Regions from separate parts of the Mesorhizobium sp. WSM4813 genome, predicted to be linked through region 1. Evidence: predicted binding sites of a transcription regulator. Region 1 holds the regulator's gene; each other region holds the start of a gene.
What was found. Region 1 encodes PhoB, which activates phosphate uptake and scavenging genes when phosphate is short. Its sites were predicted from a motif close to TGTCATNNANCTGTCAT; they were not measured.
Positions count from the first base shown of each region.

Region 2: the regulator PhoB is predicted to act here: its motif matches at 1,751-1,767, upstream of AC0L25_RS29835 (RNA degradosome polyphosphate kinase).
Region 3: the regulator PhoB is predicted to act here: its motif matches at 2,418-2,434, upstream of AC0L25_RS07900 (DUF4956 domain-containing protein).

Region 1 covers NZ_JBVVQU010000007.1:84,134-88,994, forward strand. Annotated here, with positions in the region: gene AC0L25_RS05860 (ROK family protein) at 1-397, shown strand, start outside; gene phoB (phosphate regulon transcriptional regulator PhoB) at 669-1,358, opposite strand; gene phoU (phosphate signaling complex protein PhoU) at 1,375-2,082, opposite strand; gene pstB (phosphate ABC transporter ATP-binding protein PstB) at 2,121-2,936, opposite strand; gene pstA (phosphate ABC transporter permease PstA) at 2,950-4,563, opposite strand; gene pstC (phosphate ABC transporter permease subunit PstC) at 4,556-4,861, opposite strand, start outside.
Region 2 covers NZ_JBVVQU010000081.1:12-4,872, forward strand. Annotated here, with positions in the region: gene AC0L25_RS29825 (FAD-dependent monooxygenase) at 112-1,347, opposite strand; gene AC0L25_RS29830 (zinc-finger domain-containing protein) at 1,366-1,611, opposite strand; gene AC0L25_RS29835 (RNA degradosome polyphosphate kinase) at 1,930-4,131, shown strand; gene ppx (exopolyphosphatase) at 4,131-4,861, shown strand, end outside.
Region 3 covers NZ_JBVVQU010000010.1:61,045-65,905, forward strand. Annotated here, with positions in the region: gene AC0L25_RS07890 (MlaD family protein) at 1-1,067, shown strand, start outside; gene AC0L25_RS07895 (ABC-type transport auxiliary lipoprotein family protein) at 1,168-1,782, shown strand; gene AC0L25_RS07900 (DUF4956 domain-containing protein) at 2,651-3,244, shown strand; gene AC0L25_RS07905 (polyphosphate polymerase domain-containing protein) at 3,222-4,052, shown strand; gene AC0L25_RS07910 (esterase-like activity of phytase family protein) at 4,124-4,861, shown strand, end outside.

The sequences.
Region 1 (4,861 bases):
CGCCGAGCCGGTCGCCGATGTCAGCGACGCCGCGATGCGGGCACTGGCGGCCCGGGCGCGCCAGACGGACGGACCGGAGCGCGAAGCCTACCGCAAGGCTGGCGAAGCACTCGGCTTCGGGCTCGGCAGCCTATTCGCGCTGATCGATCCGGCGCCGGTCGCCATGGTCGGCGCCAGCGCTGCCGCCTTCGACCTGATCGAGCCGGCCCTGCGCGAGGCCATCGCCCAGACCGCCGGCGGCCAGCATTCGGGTTCGATTTCCTTCGACACCGAGCCGAACGAACTGCCGCTGATCCGCGAAGGCTGTGCCATGCGGGCGCTGAGTTTCGTCGACCAGGAGATTTTCGCGCCGGGCATCCAGGCGCGAGCCGGCTCGGTCGGAAAGAACGTGGCTTGAATTCGAAGGCAGGGATCGCCGGATCGCGACTTGGGGATGTGTTGAGATTCAGGTCAGGCCGAGTCGAGAACAGTGGGTTCCGAGAACCGGAGCGGAGCGTACTTTTGGGTACGTGAGCCCGCGCATGACCCCGAAATCGAGATCGATTTCGGAAGGGTCATGCGCAAAATCAAAGCTCTACAGCGTCCTTTGCGCGCCCAACAGGGGCGCGCGGCGCTGTAGGTAAGCGCAGGAAGCCGCCGGTCGCAGGCCGGCATCACCTGAATATCAGCTAGTCTTCCCTGATCGCATAGCCCGCGCCGCGGATGGTGCGGATGACATCGGGCATGCGACCATTGTTGACCGCCTTGCGCAACCGTCCGACATGGACGTCCACCGTGCGCTCGTCAATGTAGATCGTCTCGCCCCAGACATTGTCGAGCAACTGGCTGCGCGAGAAGACCCGACCCGGGTGCCGCATCATGAATTCGAGCAGCCGGAACTCGGTTGGCCCGAGCCGGATCTCGCTCTTCTTGCGATAGACCCTGTGCGACTCGCGATCGAGCACGATGTCGCCGACCTTCAGCACGCTGGACAGCACTTCGGGCTTGGCGCGGCGCAGCAGCGCCTTGACCCTGGCCATGAATTCCGGTGTCGAGAACGGCTTGACCAGATAGTCGTCGGCTCCCGTGGAAAGGCCGCGCACCCGGTCGCTCTCCTCGCCGCGCGCGGTCAGCATGATGATCGGCAGTCGCTCGGTTTCGGGACGCACCCGAAGGCGCCGGCAAAGCTCGATGCCGGAAACCGCCGGCACCATCCAGTCGAGCACCAGCAGATCGGGCACGTTTTCCTGCAGCCGGATTTCGGCCTCGTCGCCGCGCGTCACCACCTCAACCTGATAACCTTCGGATTCCAGATTGTAGCGAAGGAGGACGCCCAGCGGCTCTTCGTCCTCCACCACCATGATGCGCGGCGCGATCATCGGCCGGTCACTCCTGTCATGTCGCCGACGCCGACATGGTCGTTTCGTCGAGCTTCGGGCGATCCGCCGGCAATTGCTGCCCGGTCACGACATAGTAGGCGTTTTCGGCGATGTTGGTGACATGATCGCCGATACGCTCGAGATTCTTGGCGCAGAACAGAAGATGCGTGCAGGCGGTGATGTTGCGCGGATCCTCCATCATGTAGGTCAGGAGTTCGCGAAAAACCGCCGTGTATTTCACGTCGATCTTCTGGTCGTCGGCGCGCAGTTCTTTCAACGCGCCGGCATTGCGCGCCACATAGTGCTCGACCACGCCGCGGAGCTGCACAAGAACGAGATCCGCCATCGCGTCGATACCGTGCGACAGATTACGCGGCGTGGCGCTCTGCCCGACTGCGCTGACCCGCTTGGCTATGTTCTTGGCCAAATCGCCGATGCGCTCGAGATCACCGGCCATGCGGATTGCGCCAACCACGGCGCGCAGATCTTGCGCCATCGGCTGCCGCTTGGCGATCAGCGTGATCGCACTATCGTCGAGTTCGCGCTGCCGCGCATCCATGATGGCGTCGTCCGAGACGACGCGCTGCGCCATCGCATTGTCTGACGCAAGCAACGCGCGGATCGAGGCTGCGACCATCGCGGCGGCGAGCTCGTCCATGTCGCGGATCAGCCTGTCGATGTGCTCCAGTTCCTCGTCGAAAGATGCGACGGTGTGTTCACCCATGATACTGTCCTCGTGTTCGAAATTCGCCGCCGGACCGCTCAGCCGAACCGGCCGGTGATGTAGTCCTGGGTGCGCTTGTCGTCGGGATTGGTGAACATCTTGTCGGTCGCGCCCTCCTCGACCAGATAGCCGAGATGGAACATCGCCGTGCGTTGCGACACGCGCGCGGCCTGCTGCATCGAATGGGTGACGATGACGATCGTGTAGTTCTGGCGCAGTTCGTCGATCAGTTCCTCGACGCGGGCGGTGGCGATCGGATCCAACGCCGAACAGGGCTCGTCCATCAGGATTACTTCCGGCGACACGGCGATGGCGCGCGCGATGCACAGGCGCTGCTGCTGTCCGCCGGAGAGGCCGGTGCCCGACTCGAGCAGGCGATCCTTGACCTCGTTGAACAGGCCGGCCTTCTTCAGGCTCGATTCGACGATGCCGTCCAACTCGGCCTTGCTCCTGGCCAGGCCGTGAATGCGCGGACCGTAGGCGACGTTTTCATAGATCGACTTCGGAAACGGGTTCGGCTTCTGGAATACCATGCCGACGCGAGCTCGCAGCTCGACGACATCGATTTTCGGGTCGTAGACATCCTCACCGTCGAGCGTGATCTTGCCGCTCACCCGCGCGATATCGATGGTGTCGTTCATTCGGTTCAGGCAACGCAGGAAGGTCGACTTGCCACAGCCCGATGGGCCGATCAACGCTGTCACCTGGTTCTCGCGGACATCGAGATCCACGTCGAACAGAGCCCGCTTCTCGCCGTAATGAACGGAGACCTTTTCGCCCTTCATCTTGATCGAAGGGGCGTTGGTTCCGCTGCTCAGTTTCTGTTCGACGCCGGCTTCCGTCATGATGTTCATATCCTCTACCCCCTTACCAGCGCCGCTCGAAGCGCCTACGCAGTATCACCGCAATGGCGTTCATGATGACCAAAAACAGCAGCAGAATCAAAATCGCCGCCGAAGTCTTCTGCTGGAATCCAGCTTCCGGGAAATCGGCCCACATGAATATCTGCACCGGCAGGATCGTCGCGGGATCGGTAAAGCCGCCGGGAATGTCGACGATGAAGGCGACCATGCCGATCATCAGCAACGGCGCGGTTTCGCCCAGCGCATGCGCCATTCCGAGGATGGTGCCGGTCATGATACCCGGCATCGCCAGCGGAAGAACGTGATGGAATACGGTCTGGACCTTGGACGCTCCGATGCCGAGCGCCGCCTCGCGGATCGACGGCGGCACGGCGCGCAGCGAAGCGCGCGAGGCGATGATGATGATCGGCAGGGTCATCAGCGCCAACACCATGCCGCCGACCACCGGGGCCGAGCGCGGCATGCCGAAGAAATTCAGGAATACGGCAAGTCCAAGCAGGCCGAAGACGATCGAAGGCACAGCCGCCAGATTGTTGATATTCACTTCGATGATCGTCGTCAGCCGGTTCTTGGGCGCAAATTCCTCAAGATAGATCGCCGCCGAAACGCCGATCGGAAAGGCGATGGCGAGCGTAACGATCATGGTCAGGAACGATCCGACGACCGCGCCCCAGACACCGGCCAGTTCCGGCTCGCGGCTTGCGCCGGTGAAGAAGAAGATCGAGTTGAACCGGCTTTCGATCTGGCCGGCGCTCTTCAGCGTGTCGAGCCAGACGATCTCCTTGTCGGAAATCTTTCGCGATGCTTCCGGCGTATCGATGACGCGCAGGAATGCCTGGCCGCTCGCGGCGGGCGCCGTGCTGTCCAGCGCCTCGATCACCGTGCCCTTTGCGACCGCCGTTCCGTTGGCGCCAGGCGACAGCGCGGTGAGTTTGACCGTGCCGCCATTGAACGCGACCAGCAGCGACGACGCGCCGCTCGTCAGCGTGAGCGTGCCGTTTTCGCCCTCGGTCGCACCATGGCCGCGCGCCAGCGCCAGCATGGCATCGTCGCCGAAGGTCAGATCGATGTCGCCGCTGGTTTCCGAAGGCGTGACGCTTGTCGAAATCGCTTCGTCCGAACCGACGTCGGCAAGCAAACCTTTGAGATAAAGGTCGGCAAAATCGTCAAGTGGAACGGCATAGTCCACCGTTCCTCCGAGCATCCCCGGATCAGCCGCAATATCCTTGCGCAGGAAGACGCCTGTGCCGGTGGAAATCAGCCCGCGCAGCAGTCGCTTGTCCTGACGGCTCGTAATATCCGGAAATCTCGCCCTAAGCGCTTGCTGAGCGATGGCATCGTAGTTGACGGCATCGAGTTTCGCGGGGTCGACCTTGGCCGCCGAGAGATCGATCGGCAGCGTCAGATAATTCTGCCGCAACGCCGGGATCGCCTGCGTGACGATCGTCGACAGGAGCAGCACAAGGAATAAGCCGGCCAACGCGACGGCTGCGGCGCCGAGCCATTTGAACCATGTTTCGGTGCGGTAACGACCTTTCAGCCGCGCCTTCGCGGCATCGTCGGTATGAATGCTGACCGGCCGTCCGACGGCGCCGAATGACGAGATCGCATCAGTCATATTGCTCTCGGTATTTCTGGACGACGCGCAAAGCGACGATGTTGAGGGTAAGCGTGATGCAGAACAGCACCAGGCCGAGTGCGAAGGCTGCAAGCGTCTTGGCGCTGTCGAACTCCTGATCGCCCACCAGCAGCGTCACGATCTGCACGGTCACGGTGGTGACCGCTTCGAGCGGGTTGGCCGTGAGGTTTGCCGCCAGCCCCGCCGCCATGACCACGATCATTGTTTCGCCGATTGCGCGGCTGACGGCAAGCAGCATCGCCGAAACGATGCCCGGAAGGGCAGCAGGAAGGACCAC
Region 2 (4,861 bases), on a different contig from region 1:
CAAGAATCCACAACCCGCCAATTGGCAAGCAATTTCCCATCTACTCAAACGCGATTCCCCTGCCCTTGTGGGGGAGATGTCCGGCAGGACAGAGGGGGGTGGGAAGGATAGCTACGTCGACGACCTAAACTGTAGAGTGTCCCGGTTCCAGCCATAGAGCCAGTCGAGATCGGCCGCGAGCTTTTCCGGCGGGCGCAGCTTCAGAAACAGGTTGCGCGCGACGGCCACCGGCCCCGCTGCATGCCAGGCGAAGCGGTTGACGGCACCGCGGCGGGTGACCTTGGCGATGCGCGGCCGCCGCATCTTTTCCCAGGCGGCAAGCGCGCTCCAGGGGTCGGCAGGCGAGGCGGCGACAAAGCCGGCAAGGGTTGCGGCATCCTCGATCGCCATCGCCGCGCCCTGCGCCGCAAACGGCGTCATCGCATGCGCCGCATCGCCGATCAGCGCGATGCCGGCGGGCGTCGTCCATGGCTGTGCCTGGTCGACCGTATGGATCGGCCATGCGGTCCAGGGGCCGGCATCCTCGGCAAGCCGGGCCAGTGCTGCCGCCGTGCCATGCATGGCGCCGACGAGGATGTTGGTGTCGGCGTGGCCCGGCCAGCTCTCGGCGATGATCTCGCCCCTGGTGAAGGCGGCCAGGTTGAACGCCGTGCCGTTGCTGACCGGATAGGCGACGAGGTGGAAGCCGGGATGCAGGAAGGTGGTCACGCAATTGGCGGCGCCGACCGCCGCAAGCGCTTCTCCCGCGACACTGTCTGCACTGATCGTAGCGCGCCAGGCAAGCTCGCCCGAAAACCGGCTTTTGGCCGCAAACCCGCCAAAAGCGCGGATAGCCGACCAGACGCCGTCGGCGCCGATCAGCAGAAAGCCGTCGGCTTCGACTGTCTTGCCGGCAATCTCGACTGTTGCCGTAGTATGGCGCGGTCCTGCGGCGACGCCGCCGACGCGCGCGCCGGTGACGAGACTGATTTCCGGCTGTTCGGCAAGGCGCGCCATCAGCGCGTCTTGCAGGTCAGCCCGATGAGCGACGAGATAGGGGGCCTGCCAGCGCCCTTCGGCTGCTTCGCCAAGCGGCACCCGCGCCAGCTCGCGCAGCGTGGCGGCGTCCTTGAGCACGACCGCCTCCGGCCGCACCGCCGCCGGCAACAGCCGGTCGAGCACGCCGAGCTGGCGAAGGATGCGCGTTGCGTTGGGTGAGAGCTGGATACCGGCGCCGGCCGCTTCGAGGCGCGGCGCCTGTTCGAACAGCCGCACCAGATAGCCGCGCTCGGAAAATGCCAGCGCCGCAGTCAGTCCGGCGACGCCGGCTCCGGCGATAACAACCTGCCGGGACCGGGTGTCGTCCATGGGGATGGCGTGCGCGTGTCAGGCGGCCTGGTCGATATAGAGGCATCCCGCAGGCTGCGTTTCCGTCGCCTTCAGCTTTGGCGAATAGCGATAAAGCGTCGAGCAATAGGGGCAGACCTTTTCATTGTCGTCTCCCATGTCGAGAAACACATGCGGATGGTCGAAAGGCGGGTTGGCGCCGGTGCACATGAACTCCTTGACGCCGATGTCGATCGCCGCATAGCCCGCATCGTTCTGGAAATGGGGAATGGAACCGCCTGCCATCGTCGTCTCCTGCATTTGCCGCATGACCCCGGATCATGCGCAAAATCAAAATTCCACCGCGTCCTGTGCGCGTCCAAGGAACGCGCCGCGCTGTAGCTGGATTGCATCTGGATCATAAGCTGTCTCTTTGCAAGATCGATGAAATCAAACTGTCGTAAAAGCCTGTCACAGGATAAGCTAAGCCGGTTAAGGCATGGCCCCGAAAACCGAATTCGGTTCGCTGGGGATCGTGCGTAGCTTAAGAGTGGTAGAGCGTCCTTTGCGCGTCCGCAAAGACGCGCGACGCTGTGGCCAGCGGGTGCGAAACGAGCAGGAACCATGAACGAATTAAAGCCGGTGCAGAGCGAATTCACCACTGTCGAGGTGGCGAGCCCAGAGGGCGGCAACCCGGACCGCTTCGTCAACCGCGAGTTTTCCTGGCTGCAATTCAACCGCCGCGTCCTCGAGGAATCGCTGAACGCCAATCATCCGCTGCTCGAGCGTGTCCGCTTCCTGTCGATTTCGGCCGCCAATCTCGACGAGTTCTTCATGGTCCGTGTCGCCGGGCTCGCCGGCCAGGTTCGCGAAGGCATCAAGCTGAAGAGCCCGGACGGCCGCACCCCCGAACAACAGCTGGAACAATTGCTGCGCGAGGTCGAGCGCCTGCAGGAGGACCAGCAGAAGAGCCTTTCCGCGCTGATGCTGCTGCTCGACAAGGAAGGCATCGAGAGCATCAGCCGCGATGCGCTGACCAAGGACGAGAAGACCTGGCTCGAGGATCATTTCCAGGAGCAGGTGTTTCCGGTGCTCACACCGCTTTCGATCGACCCGGCGCATCCGTTCCCGTTCATTCCCAATCTCGGCTTCTCGATGGCCCTGCAACTGCGCCATCGCAGGAATGGCGAAGAGATGAGCGCGCTGCTGCGTCTGCCGGTGGCGCTGAAGCGCTTCATCCGCTTGCCTGACCGCAAGCGTCATGTCCGCTTCATTCCGCTGGAAGAGGCGGTCGGTCTCTATATCGGCAAGCTGTTCCCCGGCTACGAAGTCAAGGGCTCCGGCACGTTCCGCATCATCCGCGACAGTGACATCGAGGTTGAGGAGGAGTCCGAGGATCTCGTGCGCCTGTTCGAGACGGCGCTGAAGCGCCGCCGCCGCGGCTCGGTCATCCGCATCGAATTCGATAAGCTGATGCCGGCCGAACTGCGCGAGTTCGTCGCCGGCGAGCTTGCCGTCTCGTCGAGCCGCATCAGCGTGCTCACCGGTCCGCTGGCTCTCAGCCAGATTTCCGAGATCGTCGCCATCGCCCGCGACGATCTCAAATTCACGCCCTATAATCCGCGCTTTCCCGAGCGCATCCGCGAGCATGGCGGTGACTGTTTTGCCGCCATCCGCGAGAAGGACATCATCGTTCATCATCCCTACGAATCCTTCGACGTGGTGGTGCAGTTTCTGCGCCAGGCGATGGCCGACCCGGAAGTGGTGGCGATCAAGCAGACGCTCTATCGCACCTCAAACGACAGCCCGATCGTGCGCGCTTTGGTCGACGCGGCGGAGGCCGGCAAGTCGGTGACGGCGCTGGTCGAGCTCAAGGCGCGCTTCGACGAGGAAGCCAACATCCGCTGGGCGCGCGACCTCGAGCGCGCCGGCGTTCAGGTCGTGTTCGGCTTCCTCGAGTTGAAGACCCACGCGAAAATGTCGCTGGTGGTGCGGCGCGAGGACGGCAAGCTGCGCAACTACGTGCATCTCGGCACCGGCAACTACCACCCGGTCACCGCGCGCATCTACACCGACCTGTCTTTTTTCACCACCGCTCCGACGATCGCCCGCGATGTCGCCCAGCTTTTCAATTTCATCACCGGCTACGCCGAGCCGACCGATGAGATGCGGCTGGCCATCTCGCCGTTCACGCTGCGCAAACGTATCCTCAAGCACATTTCGGACGAGATTGCCCATGCGCTGGAGGGCAGGCCGGCCCGCATCTGGATGAAGATGAATTCGCTGGTCGACCCGATCATCATCGACGCGCTCTATGACGCCAGCCGCGCTGGCGTCGAGATCGATCTCGTCGTGCGCGGCATCTGCTGCCTGCGGCCCCAGGTGCCGGGCCTGTCGGAGAACATAAGGGTCAAGTCGATCGTCGGCCGCTTCCTCGAACACAGTCGCATCTATTGTTTCGGCAACGGCCACGGATTGCCGTCGGACGGGGCGGTCGTCTACATCTCATCGGCCGATTTGATGCCGCGCAATCTCGACCGCCGCGTCGAAACCATGGTGCCGATCACCAATCCAACGGTGCATGAACAAGTCCTCGGCCAGATCATGCTGGGCAACATCATGGACAACCAGCAAAGTTTCGACGTATTGGCTGACGGAACCTCCCGGCGCGCCACGCTTGAGGAGGGCGAGGAACCGTTCAACGCGCAGGAATATTTCATGACCAATCCGAGCCTTTCCGGACGGGGCGATGCGCTGAAATCGCATGCGCCCAAGCGCATCGCGCAGTTCAAGCGCCGCAAGAAAAACGCCGCAGCGACCGGCTGATGATTTCAACGTCCCAGGGCCGGCTTCAGGACCGCCGACCGCTGTCCATCATCGACATCGGGTCGAACTCGATCCGTCTTGTCGTCTATGAGGGGCTGGCGCGCTCACCGACCACGCTGTTCAACGAAAAGATGCTGGCCGGCCTCGGCCGCGGCATCGTCTCGACCGGAAAGCTCGATCCCGAGGCGGTGACCCGCTCGATGGAAGAATTCCGGCGTTTTCGCGCGCTTTCCGAGCAGGCCGGCGCCGAGCATATGTACGTGCTGGCAACCGCCGCCGCCCGCGAGGCGGTCAACGGCCCCGATTTCATCCACCGCGCCGAAGATGTGCTCAAGACCGAGGTCCAGGTGCTGAGCGGGCGCCAGGAAGCGCATTATTCCGCACTCGGCGTCATTTCCGGCTTCCACCCGGCCAACGGCATCGCCGGCGACCTCGGCGGCGGCAGCCTCGAACTGGTCGACGTTGATGGCGAGGCAATCGGCGATGGCATCACGCTGCCGCTGGGCGGCCTGCGCCTGCAGGACATGGCCAAGAACTCACTGGCCCAGGCGGCAAAGATAGCGCGCGACGAGCTCGCGAAGGCAAAGCTCCTGAAAGGCGGACAGGGCAGGCCGTTCTATGCGGTCGGCGGCACCTGGCGAAACCTCGCCCGGCTGTACATGGAAATGACCAGCTATCCGCTGAGCGTCATGCACCATTACGAGATCGGCATCGACAGCGCTGCGAACTT
Region 3 (4,861 bases), on a different contig from region 1:
CCGGCCTCACCGGTCAAGCCAATATCGAACTCAAGGGCGCCGACCCCAAGGAAGTGAACCTTCTCGACCAGGCGGAGGCGGAGGGCCGCGTCGCCGAGATCGTCGCCAACCCGTCGGCGGTTACCAACCTGTTGCAGACGGCGCAGAACATCTTCACCCGCGCCGATACGGTTCTCACCCAGCTCGAAGGCTTCACCAGGGACGTTCGCGGGCCGCTGACGCAGACTGTCAACAATGTGCAGACTTTCTCCGATGCGCTGGCCAAGAACTCCGACGGCATCGACAAATTCCTCGCCAGCGTCAGTTCGCTGTCGGACGAGTTGAGGGGCGTCTCGGGCAAGCTCGACGGTACGCTGAAGGCGGCGGAAGGGCTGCTCAACGCCGTCGACAAGGATCAGATCAAGAGCATCGTCGCCAATGTCGACACGGTGACCACGAATCTGAAGGAAACCAGCAAGCAGTTCGACAGGGTCGTGAGGAATGTCGACACGGCGGTGGGATCGATCAACGATTTCGCCCAAAGGACGCAAGGCACTCTGGCCAAGGTCGACGGTGTTCTCGACGGCATCGACCCGGCACAGGTTCGCACCGCGCTGGCCAACATCCAGAAGGCCAGCGAAAACGCCAACGAGGCTGCCGCCGACATCGCCAAGGTCACCAGCAAATTCGCCAACCGTGCCGACGATATCGACCAGACGATCAAGGACGCGCAGCAGCTCGCGGAGCGTCTCAACGACGCTTCGGTGCGCGTCGACGGCATCCTTGCCAAGGTCGATACATTGCTCGGCTCAGGCCAGGCCGACGGCATGATAGCCGATGCCAGGAACACGCTGAAATCCTTCAAGCAGGTAGCCGACACGCTGAACGCCCGTCTTGGCACCATCACCGACAATCTGGCCCGATTCTCCGGTCAGGGCCTGCAGGACGTCGAAGCGCTGGTCCAGGACAGCCGCCGTTCGATCACCCGCATCGAAGAGGCGGTAACGGATCTCAGCCGCAATCCGCAGCGAATCCTGTCAGGCGGCGAAGGCGAGGTTCGGCAATTCGACGGCCGGGTGCGGCGTTGACTTCGGCTTTCGTCCGCCCCAAGAACAGCAGGCAAGTGCACTGCGGATGCGGATTGCTCATTCGGTTCGGGGACAACGGGGATCGCGTGTGAAGTCGGTGGTGCTTAAATTGGGCGGGGTCAAATCAGGCGGGCTCAAAGCGGGTGTGGCATTGCTTACGCTTTCGCTAGCCAGTTGCGCGTTCTTGCCGGGCGGCGGGCCGGCGCCCCTGGATACATTCGAACTGTCGGCGCCGCCGCTCGATGCGCGCGGCCGCAGCCGCCGCCAGATCCTCATTGCCCAACCCTCCGCGCTCAAGGCGCTGGACAGCCAGAACATCGTCATCAAGCCGTCCGTGCGTTCGATCCAGTACCTCAAGGGCGCGCAATGGGCCGATCGGCTGCCGCTGATCGTGCAGGCGCGGCTGGCCGAGACATTCCAGCGCTCGGGCAGCTTCGCCGGTGTCGGCAAGCCGGGCGAGGGGCTGGCGATCGACTATCAGGTGATCGTCGAGGTCCGTTCCTTCGAAGTCCGGGTTGACGGCGGCGAACATGCCGAGGTCGAGCTGTTCGTGCGGATACTGAACGACCGCAATGGCGAGGTGCGCGCCTCGAAGAGCTTCACCGCGACCGCGCCGGTCTCGGGCAGCGGCAACCAGGCCTATGTCAGCGCGCTCGACATTGCGTTCGGCGATGCCGCCAAGGACATCGTTCGCTGGACCGATTCGGTGATTTGACACAGCCAGGGCCGCCGAGCGCAGCTTAGGACCAAACTCAATGGTCAGGTTTCGGTCGCAAACCAGCCATTCACTGCCCGGCAGACGGGGGTCTGCAGAGTTCGAAAGCGGTCGCAGAAGCCTAACATGAAGGTCTGCCACCCCTGTTGGGGTCAGAACAAGAACTGTTCCCGTAGACACGCCTCTCGGCTCATAGGCGAGCCGCACTTCGAGCATGCGCTTTTCAGGCTGTTCAACTCGCGTTCGACACGGTCATGCACCGCCCTCCCAGACGCTCACTTCCGCCATCGGCTTCGACCCCGAGGTTATCGTTCGCTCGGGGCTCTGCACAGCAGTGTGAAGCAAACCTCGCACCGGATTATCCTTGTAGGCCTGCCAATGCAGGATGAGGAGCAGGAGCGCCGCGGGGAACGAGCTGACGGCCGCCAAGCGTGAGCCGGCGTCTTGACCTGTCTTCTGATGCCCGCCCTCCGCCCCTGACTCGGTGCGACAAAGGTCGCGAAGCCGGCCGCGATCTTGAGAACTTCGACCGGTTCTTACCGGACTCTAATCTTACGTTCTCCAAAATCTAATCTGCGGCTCTCCAAAATCTCGCCGGGATCACACGTGGTCTTAGCCGGCCTAGTTCATAAAGGTGTCATCGGACTGTCACATTCGCGAAATGCCTCCGGGCAAGCTGTTGATCGTAAACAAACTTGGCGCTGCCACCTGTTTCGGATGTTCTGACTTTCCAACGGAATAGAAACGAAAATCGCCCGTTCTCCACGTCAGCGCCACGGATGGCGCCACGGAACAAACCAGGAGCTGAAATGCATATTATCCGGCTGACTTTGGTGGGGGTGCCCGGCGTCGCTGTGGCGAGTGCGTCATGAATCGCGACCTCCTGCAGGCCCTACAAGATCCGCTCGCGGCTCAGTCGATCAGGTTCGCCATGAACCTTGTCGGAATGATGCTGCTTGTCTTCGGCATGTATTATCGACGGTACCGCGACAAGGAATTGGTCACGGCCGCAGCGCTGTTCAATATATTCGTCTTCGCAGTGCTGACCATCCTGTCGTCGGTGAATTTCAGCGTGGCAGCCGGTTTTGGTCTGTTCGCCATTCTGGCGCTGTTCACGCTGCGCTCCGAGCCTCTGACAAAGACCGAGATGACCTATTTCTTCGGCAGCGTCGCTATCGCCGTCATCTCTTCGGTGCAGGGAACCACGCTGCCCTTCGCTGCGATGGTCGTGCTCTTCGTGCTGGTCGGCGCCTATATCGTCGATCATCCGAAGATGCTGCAATCGGTCAGCGGGGCGAAGGTCACGCTGGATAAAATCCACCTAACGTTACTGTCTGACCCCAAGACCACGCGCGCCGAACTCTCGGAGCGCCTGGGCGTCGACGTGCTGTCCTATCAGGTTCTCCAACTCGACTACATCACGGAATTGGCGAGGCTCAATGTCTTCTATCGCAAACACTGACGCTTGGCTGGAGCGGGCTTTCGCCCCGATCAGCCTGGATGCTCTCAACGCAAAGGCCGAGATGCTGGAGCGGCTCGACAACAAATATGTCATCGGGGCGGCCGTACTTCGCCGCGCCGCGGCTGAACTGGCAACGCACTTCGATATTCTTGAGATCGGCGGGCGCCGGATATTCACCTACGAAACCTGCTATTTCGACGATGCGGACCGGCAGAGTTATTTCAATCATCATCAGGGCCGGCGCAGGCGGGCGAAAGTCCGAATCCGGAAATACATTGAGGCAGGGCTGTGCTTCGTCGAGGTGAAGCTCAAGGACAAGCGCGGCGTCACCATCAAGAAGCGACTGCCCTACGATCCTGTCAAATTCGGTGTCCTTGACGAGACAGCTCTGGGTTATGTCCACGGCGTCTATTTCGACCAGTATCGTCAGGACTTTCCATACGAACTCTCGCGGGTCATCGACATGCGCTATGTCCGCATGACGCTTGTCGCCAAGGAGGGCGCCGAGCGTATGACGATCGATAGCCAGCTGCGTTTTTTTGCTCCTGGCTCATCGCACGCCGTTCGTGATGATCGCTTCATCCTGGAAACGAAATCCGCGAACGGCAATGGGATAGCCGACCGCATTCTGCGGACGCTGCACCAGCACCCCACCAAGCATTGTTCAAAATACTGCACGGCGATCGCGATCCTGAACCAGGGAACGAAGCACAACAAGTTTCTTCCGGCTCTCCGCAAGCTTGGGAGCGTTCCCGCGCAACAACTCGAATTGGCCACCTCACCGATCGAAAAGGAATTAGCCGCATGACAAACCCAAACGGAATTCGCCGCATGTTCAACGGTCTTGCATGGGCTTCGCTGCTGCTTGCCTCAACCGCGATGACAACTCCGAGTGCGGTCGGAGCCGGCGCGGCAAGCCTGGAGGCCTTGGACAGCATGGAGGTGCCCGCGGAGGGCGCAAACGGAATGAGAATCGAGGAATTCTCCGGCCTGGCCTGGGATGACGATGAGCAACTTCTCTATGCGGTCTCCGATGGCGGCGTTCTCCATCATTTTCGCGTTCGCATGGACGGGACCCAGATCGCGGAGATCCAACCCGTCTTCTCCGTCCCGATCGCGGCGACGGCAAGTCAAGCTCCCGGCGGGTCCGTCACCAATGCGGAAGGCCTCACCGCGCTCAATGACGACAATGGCGAGCGATCCGACACCGAGTTGCTGATCGCGTTCGAAGACGGGCCCGCGATTGTCCGCTTTACACCGCAAGGAAAAAAGATCGGTGACATATCACTGCCTGGTCCGTTGGCGGACGAGACGCAATACAGCAAGAAAAACAGCCGCCTTGAAGCGGTCGCGTTCGACAAGCGTCATGGCATGCTGACGGCGCCGGAACGGCCCCTAGAGGGCCAGCCAGAAGACAGCCACACGCTTTATGCGGCTGACGGAACGACCTGGTCCTTCCAGGCTTTCCAGCCCGATAGCAGGCTCAAGGCGATCCAGAAGTTGCCGGACGGCAATCTCCTTGTTCTGGAACGAACCCGCGAGGAAAAGGGCGGCGCACCGACAGCGCGCCTGCGCTATCTCGACTTTGCTGCGTGCTCCGCTGAACGGGAGTGCCGC